2 regions of the Paenibacillus sp. EC2-1 genome follow, and region 1 is predicted to be linked to the other one. Evidence: a T-box and tRNA genes for the amino acid it is inferred to sense, from the RefSeq annotation. Region 1 holds a T-box; the other holds one or more tRNA genes.
The links. A T-box is a leader RNA that pairs with one kind of tRNA and senses whether it is charged. The one in region 1 lies ahead of tyrS (tyrosine--tRNA ligase), so its partner is inferred to be a tRNA-Tyr.
Positions count from the first base shown of each region.

Region 2: it encodes a tRNA-Tyr, which carries the amino acid that the T-box ahead of tyrS (tyrosine--tRNA ligase) is inferred to sense. The anticodon was not compared.

Region 1 is NZ_CP186006.1:3,959,492-3,962,897, forward strand. Features, by position in the region: gene ACK8P5_RS18595 (NAD-dependent epimerase/dehydratase family protein) at 1-331, opposite strand, end outside; gene tyrS (tyrosine--tRNA ligase) at 548-1,807, opposite strand; T-box leader at 1,896-2,130, opposite strand; gene ACK8P5_RS18605 (sensor histidine kinase) at 2,230-3,406, opposite strand, start outside.
Region 2 is NZ_CP186006.1:195,730-199,135, forward strand. Features, by position in the region: rRNA gene ACK8P5_RS01045 (23S ribosomal RNA) at 1-966, shown strand, start outside; tRNA gene ACK8P5_RS01050 (tRNA-Ser) at 1,106-1,197, shown strand; tRNA gene ACK8P5_RS01055 (tRNA-Met) at 1,232-1,308, shown strand; tRNA gene ACK8P5_RS01060 (tRNA-Val) at 1,318-1,393, shown strand; tRNA gene ACK8P5_RS01065 (tRNA-Thr) at 1,414-1,489, shown strand; tRNA gene ACK8P5_RS01070 (tRNA-Asp) at 1,504-1,580, shown strand; tRNA gene ACK8P5_RS01075 (tRNA-Phe) at 1,655-1,727, shown strand; tRNA gene ACK8P5_RS01080 (tRNA-Tyr) at 1,740-1,825, shown strand; tRNA gene ACK8P5_RS01085 (tRNA-Lys) at 1,833-1,905, shown strand; gene ACK8P5_RS01090 (PucR family transcriptional regulator) at 2,011-3,216, shown strand; gene ACK8P5_RS01095 (ABC transporter ATP-binding protein) at 3,322-3,406, shown strand, end outside.

The sequences.
Region 1 (3,406 bases):
GAGCAATCATTCGCTTTACACCTGCCGCGTGAGCAGCATCTACCAAATTCCGCGTCCCCTCTATTCTAATTCTTGCGTTGTCCGCCAAGTCCCACTGACTTAATGAAGTAAGCTGATGAATGATCACATCCGGCCGTACTTCTCCGACCCCTGAAAGAACCCCTTCTCGATCAAATGCATTAACCACAATAGCCTTAGCACCTAAACCTTCTATAAAAGATATTCGTTCCGGGCTATGCGTCATTCCAATGACTTCATGACCAGCCTTTACTAACTTCGGAAGCAACAACCTTCCAATCACTCCTGTGGAACCCGCTACGAATATTTTCATAAGTAGACTACCTCCATATTATTAATCATGAAAGAATTAGGGCGTAGAAACACGGCAAACTTATGATCATATATATTTCCATTTGATATTAAAGAACTCCTGTTTTATTAGTTAATCTAAGAATACTGGCATCTTTAGATTATGGTACAAAAAAACCGCCAACACGTCGGTGTGTTAGCGGTTTTCATGATTGATGCTATCTTAATCCTCTGTCTACTAAGACATCTTCACCAAGCTGTAATTCTTCTTACCTTTGCGGATGATGATAAAGCGGCCACCAATGGCTTCGTTAGCTGTCACTTCAAAGCCCACATCGGTGACGCGCTCACCATTCATTGAAATCGCACCTTTGGTAATATCCTCGCGAGCTTGACGCTTCGATGGTTCGATGCCTAAATCCACAAGCCAGTCCACAATATTCTTCGATTCTTGTGTAGCTTCGAAAGTCGGCATTTCTTTAAAGCCTTGCTCGATTTCATCTGCCGTAAGGGACTTAATATCTCCGCTGAACAAAGCTGCTGTAATACGCTTTGCCTGTTCCAGCATTTCTTCCCCATGCACGAATCTCGTCATTTCCTCAGCCAACGTTTTTTGTGCTTCACGTTTATGAGGCTCAGTCTCCACTTTCTCAGCGAGCTCATCAATTTGTTCTTTGGACAGGAATGTGAAGTACTTCAAGTACTTCACGACATCGCGGTCATCTGTGTTCGCCCAGAACTGGTAGAACTCGAATGGCGTCGTCTTTTTCGGATCAAGCCAAATCGCTCCACCGGCTGTTTTACCGAACTTCGTTCCGTCAGCTTTCAGCATTAGCGGAATCGTAAGACCGAAGGCTTTCGCTTCAGAGCCTTCTTTTTTGCGGATCAGATCCAGACCGCTTGTAATGTTCCCCCACTGATCAGAACCACCGATTTGCAGCTGCACATCCTCATGCTGGTACAGATGCAAGTAATCTAGGGATTGCAGGATTTGGTATGAGAACTCGGTAAACGAAATACCGCTATCCAGCCTGCTCGCTACGACATCCTTAGCAAGCATTGAGTTGAGGTTAAAGTTCTTACCATAGTCACGCAAGAATTCGATCACATTGATTTTGTGCGTCCAGTCATAGTTATTCACCATACGGATTTGATTGTCGCCTTCTGTAACGAAGAGCTTTTTCATTTGCTCAGTCAAGGCATCTACGTTTGCTTGAACTTGCTCCAGCGTTTGCAGTGAGCGTTCAGCGGAACGACCACTTGGGTCCCCAATCGTACCGGTTGCTCCCCCAATCAGAATGACAGGACGATGGCCCGCAAGCTGGAAGCGTTTCAGCACCATGAATGGAATCAAGTGACCGATATGCATACTGTCTCCTGTCGGATCTACACCGCAGTACAAGGATACAGCTTTCTGATTCGTTAACTCTCGAAGTCCTTCTGCATCCGTCTGTTGATTGATGGCATCGCGCCATTCCAGTTCATCGATAATATTCATAGCCATACACTCCCTTAAGTGTTATCCAAATTCTTATTACGAAATATCATGTCACGGCATACAAAAAAGTCCCTATGTCTATTGTAGACATAGGGACGATTGAACAACCGTGGTACCACCCAGATTGTACAAATGAACGCTTCGTTTGCTCATGCGCCATTCATACCGCTCTTAAGGCGAGTTATCGTTCGCCATTTCCGCTCGGCATTACCCGAGATACTCCAGAGTGTAATTCACGAACTTAGTGTGTACCGGGTCTCATCAACCCCCGGCTTTCTTAGAACAGGGACTAAGCTGCTACTGGGCTCTTTCAACGTATATCGCATATAAGATTACAGACAGTATAGTGAAATCATTTTTCATTGTCAACCATCCCCTTCATAAACTCTTCAAACTAGGTGGTGACCATTTCTGATTCCAAGTTACTCTCCATCCAAGAACAACCTTCTTTTTTTGGCCGGGAGGCGTATATCCACTGAAGTGCCAATCCCCACCCTGCTAAAAATGGAAACACCGTACTGTTCACCATACTGAAGCTGAACACGTTGATGAATATTCCGGATACCAAATCCGGTCTCACTCACCTCAGAAGTGTTCAGTAGTTCGTTGACACTTGCCTGGCTCACACCCATACCGTCGTCAATGACTCGATAGAGAATCTCACCCTTTTCGATTCGTGCAACAATTCGAATATGGATATGATCAGCACCACTCCAGGCATGTTTAAGGGCATTCTCAACGAAAGGCTGAAGAATCAACTTAATCGTCTCATATTTCCACACATCTACATCAATATCATAGGTTACTCCAAGTCTATTCCCATACTTCACCTTTTGGATATCCAGATAGGCGTTAACCTGTTCAATCTCGGACGAAACAGGAATAAACATCCTTCCTGAGTTAAGGGTTAGGCGATAAAACTTTGCCAGCTCTACGACCATTTTTCTCAGCTTTTCATTCTCTCCGAACTTCGCCAACTGATTAATAGACGAAAGCGTATTGTATAGAAAATGCGGATTAATTTGCGTCTGAAGCATTTCAAGTTCTGCTTCTTTTTTCGCAAGTTCCGTTAAATATACCTTTTCTATCAACATTTCGAAATCCTCGCCCATTTCATTCAGTGCCGTTGCAATTTGCGAAAATTCATCTTTCCCTTTATAAGTTATACGTCGCCGCAAATCCCCTTCCCTAAATGAGTTAAGAATTGAAACAAATTTCATCATACGCTTAGAGAAATAACGAGATATGTATATACCTAGACTGGTAAATAACACGAAGCATACAATACACACACCAATAATGAAGGCCCTAACACGCTCAGCCTCTTGCTTAATAATCGTCAGTGGAACATGAGCAACAATGGTCCAATCTTCCTTGGGCATATACTCTTTCAGTGTTAAAAATTCATCCGCAGGGTAATTGTCCTGGAGTGAATTTACTGTATGCACATTCGATTCATTACCTTGAAACGATGATGAAGGAATCTCTTCTGAAGCATAAATGATTTGCCCCGCTCGATTCTGAACATAGAGCTTCGCTCCCTTACCAAGCTTCCGATAATCAACGCTTTGGAACAACTCATTTTTACTTACACTGAAC
Region 2 (3,406 bases), 1.7 Mb from region 1:
TAAGGTAGCGAAATTCCTTGTCAGGTAAATTCTGACCCGCACGAATGGCGTAACGATTTGGGCGCTGTCTCAACGAGAGATCCGGTGAAATTTTAATACCTGTGAAGATGCAGGTTACCCGCGACAAGACGGAAAGACCCCATGGAGCTTTACTGCAGCTTGATATTGGATTTGGGTACGATCTGTACAGGATAGGTGGGAGCCTAAGAAACAGGAGCGCAAGCTTCTGTGGAGGCGCCGTTGGGATACCACCCTGATCGTATCTAGGTTCTAACCTAGTACCGTGAACCGGTGCGGGGACAGTGTCTGGTGGGCAGTTTGACTGGGGCGGTCGCCTCCTAAAGAGTAACGGAGGCGCCCCAAGGTTCCCTCAGAATGGTTGGAAATCATTCGAAGAGTGCAAAGGCATAAGGGAGCTTGACTGCGAGACCTACAAGTCGAGCAGGGACGAAAGTCGGGCTTAGTGATCCGGTGGTACCGCATGGAAGGGCCATCGCTCAACGGATAAAAGCTACCCTGGGGATAACAGGCTTATCTCCCCCAAGAGTCCACATCGACGGGGAGGTTTGGCACCTCGATGTCGGCTCATCGCATCCTGGGGCTGAAGTAGGTCCCAAGGGTTGGGCTGTTCGCCCATTAAAGCGGTACGCGAGCTGGGTTCAGAACGTCGTGAGACAGTTCGGTCCCTATCTGTCGTGGGCGTAGGAAATTTGAGAGGAGCTGTCCTTAGTACGAGAGGACCGGGATGGACATACCGCTGGTGCACCAGTTGTTCCGCCAGGAGCATGGCTGGGTAGCTACGTATGGACGGGATAAGCGCTGAAAGCATCTAAGCGTGAAGCCCCCCTCAAGATGAGATTTCCCAGTATGTAAGACCCCTTGAAGACGACGAGGTAGATAGGTTGGAGGTGGAAGTGCAGCAATGCATGGAGCTGACCAATACTAATCGGTCGAGGGCTTATCCTACAAGCTTCACGCTGTGAAGCTCGCATCGAAAGCATCTGCTTTGGTCCGGTGTGAGTTACGGTGAAGCACTAATCGCAAATTCAAGTTTCGTATCTAGTTTTCAGGGAGTCAATCTCTGTAACTTGCATAAGGTTATGATGGAGAGATACCCAAGTGGCTATAAGGGGACCCTCTGCTAAGGGGTTAGACTGCGTAAGCGGTGCGAGGGTTCGAATCCCTCTCTCTCCGCCATTTATATAACCTGAATGTAATCCTGTATTGATATGGCGGTGTAGCTCAGCTGGCTAGAGCGTACGGTTCATACCCGTGAGGTCGGGGGTTCGATCCCCTCCGCCGCTACCATACATACCTGGAGGCTTAGCTCAGCTGGGAGAGCATCTGCCTTACAAGCAGAGGGTCGGGGGTTCGAACCCCTCAGCCTCCACCATTGAATTTTTAATTGAATACGCCGGTGTAGCTCAACTGGTAGAGCAACTGACTTGTAATCAGTAGGTTGGGGGTTCAAGTCCTCTCGCCGGCACCAGTTATTTTAAATGCGGAACTGTGGTGTAGAGGCCTAACATGCCTGCCTGTCACGCAGGAGATCGCGGGTTCGAATCCCGTCAGTTCCGCCATTTATTATATTAAATGGCTGGGTAAATGTGCGAAGTTAAATCGCTTCACACTATTTTTTTATTAAACTAAATATGGCTCGGTAGCTCAGTCGGTAGAGCAGAGGACTGAAAATCCTCGTGTCGGCGGTTCGATTCCGTCCCGAGCCACCTTTTAATCCTGGAGGATTAGCGAAGTGGCCAAACGCATCAGACTGTAAATCTGCTCCCTTACGGGTTCGGTGGTTCGAATCCATCATCCTCCACCAGTTTTATGAGCCATTAGCTCAGTTGGTAGAGCACCTGACTTTTAATCAGGGTGTCGAAGGTTCGAGTCCTTCATGGCTCATCACAGAAGTCGTCAACTATGTTGACGGCTTTTTTGTATATATTTCAGTTGACTGCTATAGATATGCTAAAATAATAAGAAAAAGACAAAGTGGTGGAGTCATCAATGACGGAGATAGAGCAAATACTGCAGAGTTTGAAGAGCACGCTGGGTATTCCTATGACACTTAAATCGTTGAATGAGCAAGAGTCTGAATTGCTGCTCGAATCTATAACAATCCCCAGTCTTCATAGTCAGACAACAAGTGATATTGGACCTTTTAATGAAATGAACATAAAGATACCAATGATAGAACAGTCGGAAGCAGGAATCTCTTATCATCTAGAGCAGGGTGAAGTGTGGTTTTCAATTCCTGTGAAGAATAATGTACCTATTATAATTTCAGTCCCGTCTGATAAGGTGACCGAGACTGAGGTGAAGCTAATTGGACTTTTATTATCTAATCTTGTTTATAACGATCCATCTACTAAGCTCCAACGGTATAGTAGTAAGGCAGAAGAAGAACATTACGCGCTTAAACTGGGAGAATGGCTAAACGAGCGCATAAAAGCTGATGAGTTATACGCTACTCTACCAGATGAGCTAGCTAATAGAATATCTCTATCGGAAGAAGTAATTCCTTTTTTACTTGTGAATGAAAGTGAGCATCCCACCGATACAACCTTCAAATCGCTTCAGAGGTTGCTTCGTAGTTATTTTGATGGGGAAGTTGTATTAGTACCTCTTCAGGAGAAGGCATGGCTTGTTCTTGCTGATCCGCAGCTTTTGGATGGTTTGGTAGATGAGAAGGAAGAGATTCCAGGCGAAGGAGATCAGGACTTACTGACACTCTTTTGTATGGGTCTATATGAGCTGGTATCGAATGAGTGGGTGGGTGACTTCCATATTGCCGCAATCCCAGCCATTAAGGTAGCCGAAGGTTTACCTTGCATGCTTAGACAACTTCGCGAAACGATGGTTATCGGACGAACTTTTCAAGTGAAAGAACATATTCATTTATCGACCGGGCTTCATCTGGAACGTTTGTTATTTAGTATTCCTGAAGTGCAGCGAAACCGCTTCCTAGAGGAGTACGGGAGCCACCATACAGATGTGTTTGAAGATGCCGAAACACTGTCTACGCTCGAAAGTTTTTTTGAATTAGATTGTAATGTTAGTGAAACGGCAAAGCGTTTGTATATTCACCGTAATACTCTTTTATACCGTTTAGATAAGATAAAACAAGAGACTGGACTTGATGTTCGGAGCTTCGGAGATGCTGTTTTGGTTAAAATTACTCTTCTATTGTATAAAGTGACGAAAAGAAAATAAGATTTTTGTGCAGATTGTGTATAGTCAGTCAGAAGTCTATAGGTTAATATTAAGACTATAAAATGTATTCGATTTCATAACACTTAATATGAGGGGGCAACAAGCATGGCAGGCGTACGTTTAGAGCACATTTATAAGAAATATGCAGGATCCGATAAGGCAACAGTAATCGATGTTAACCTCGATATTA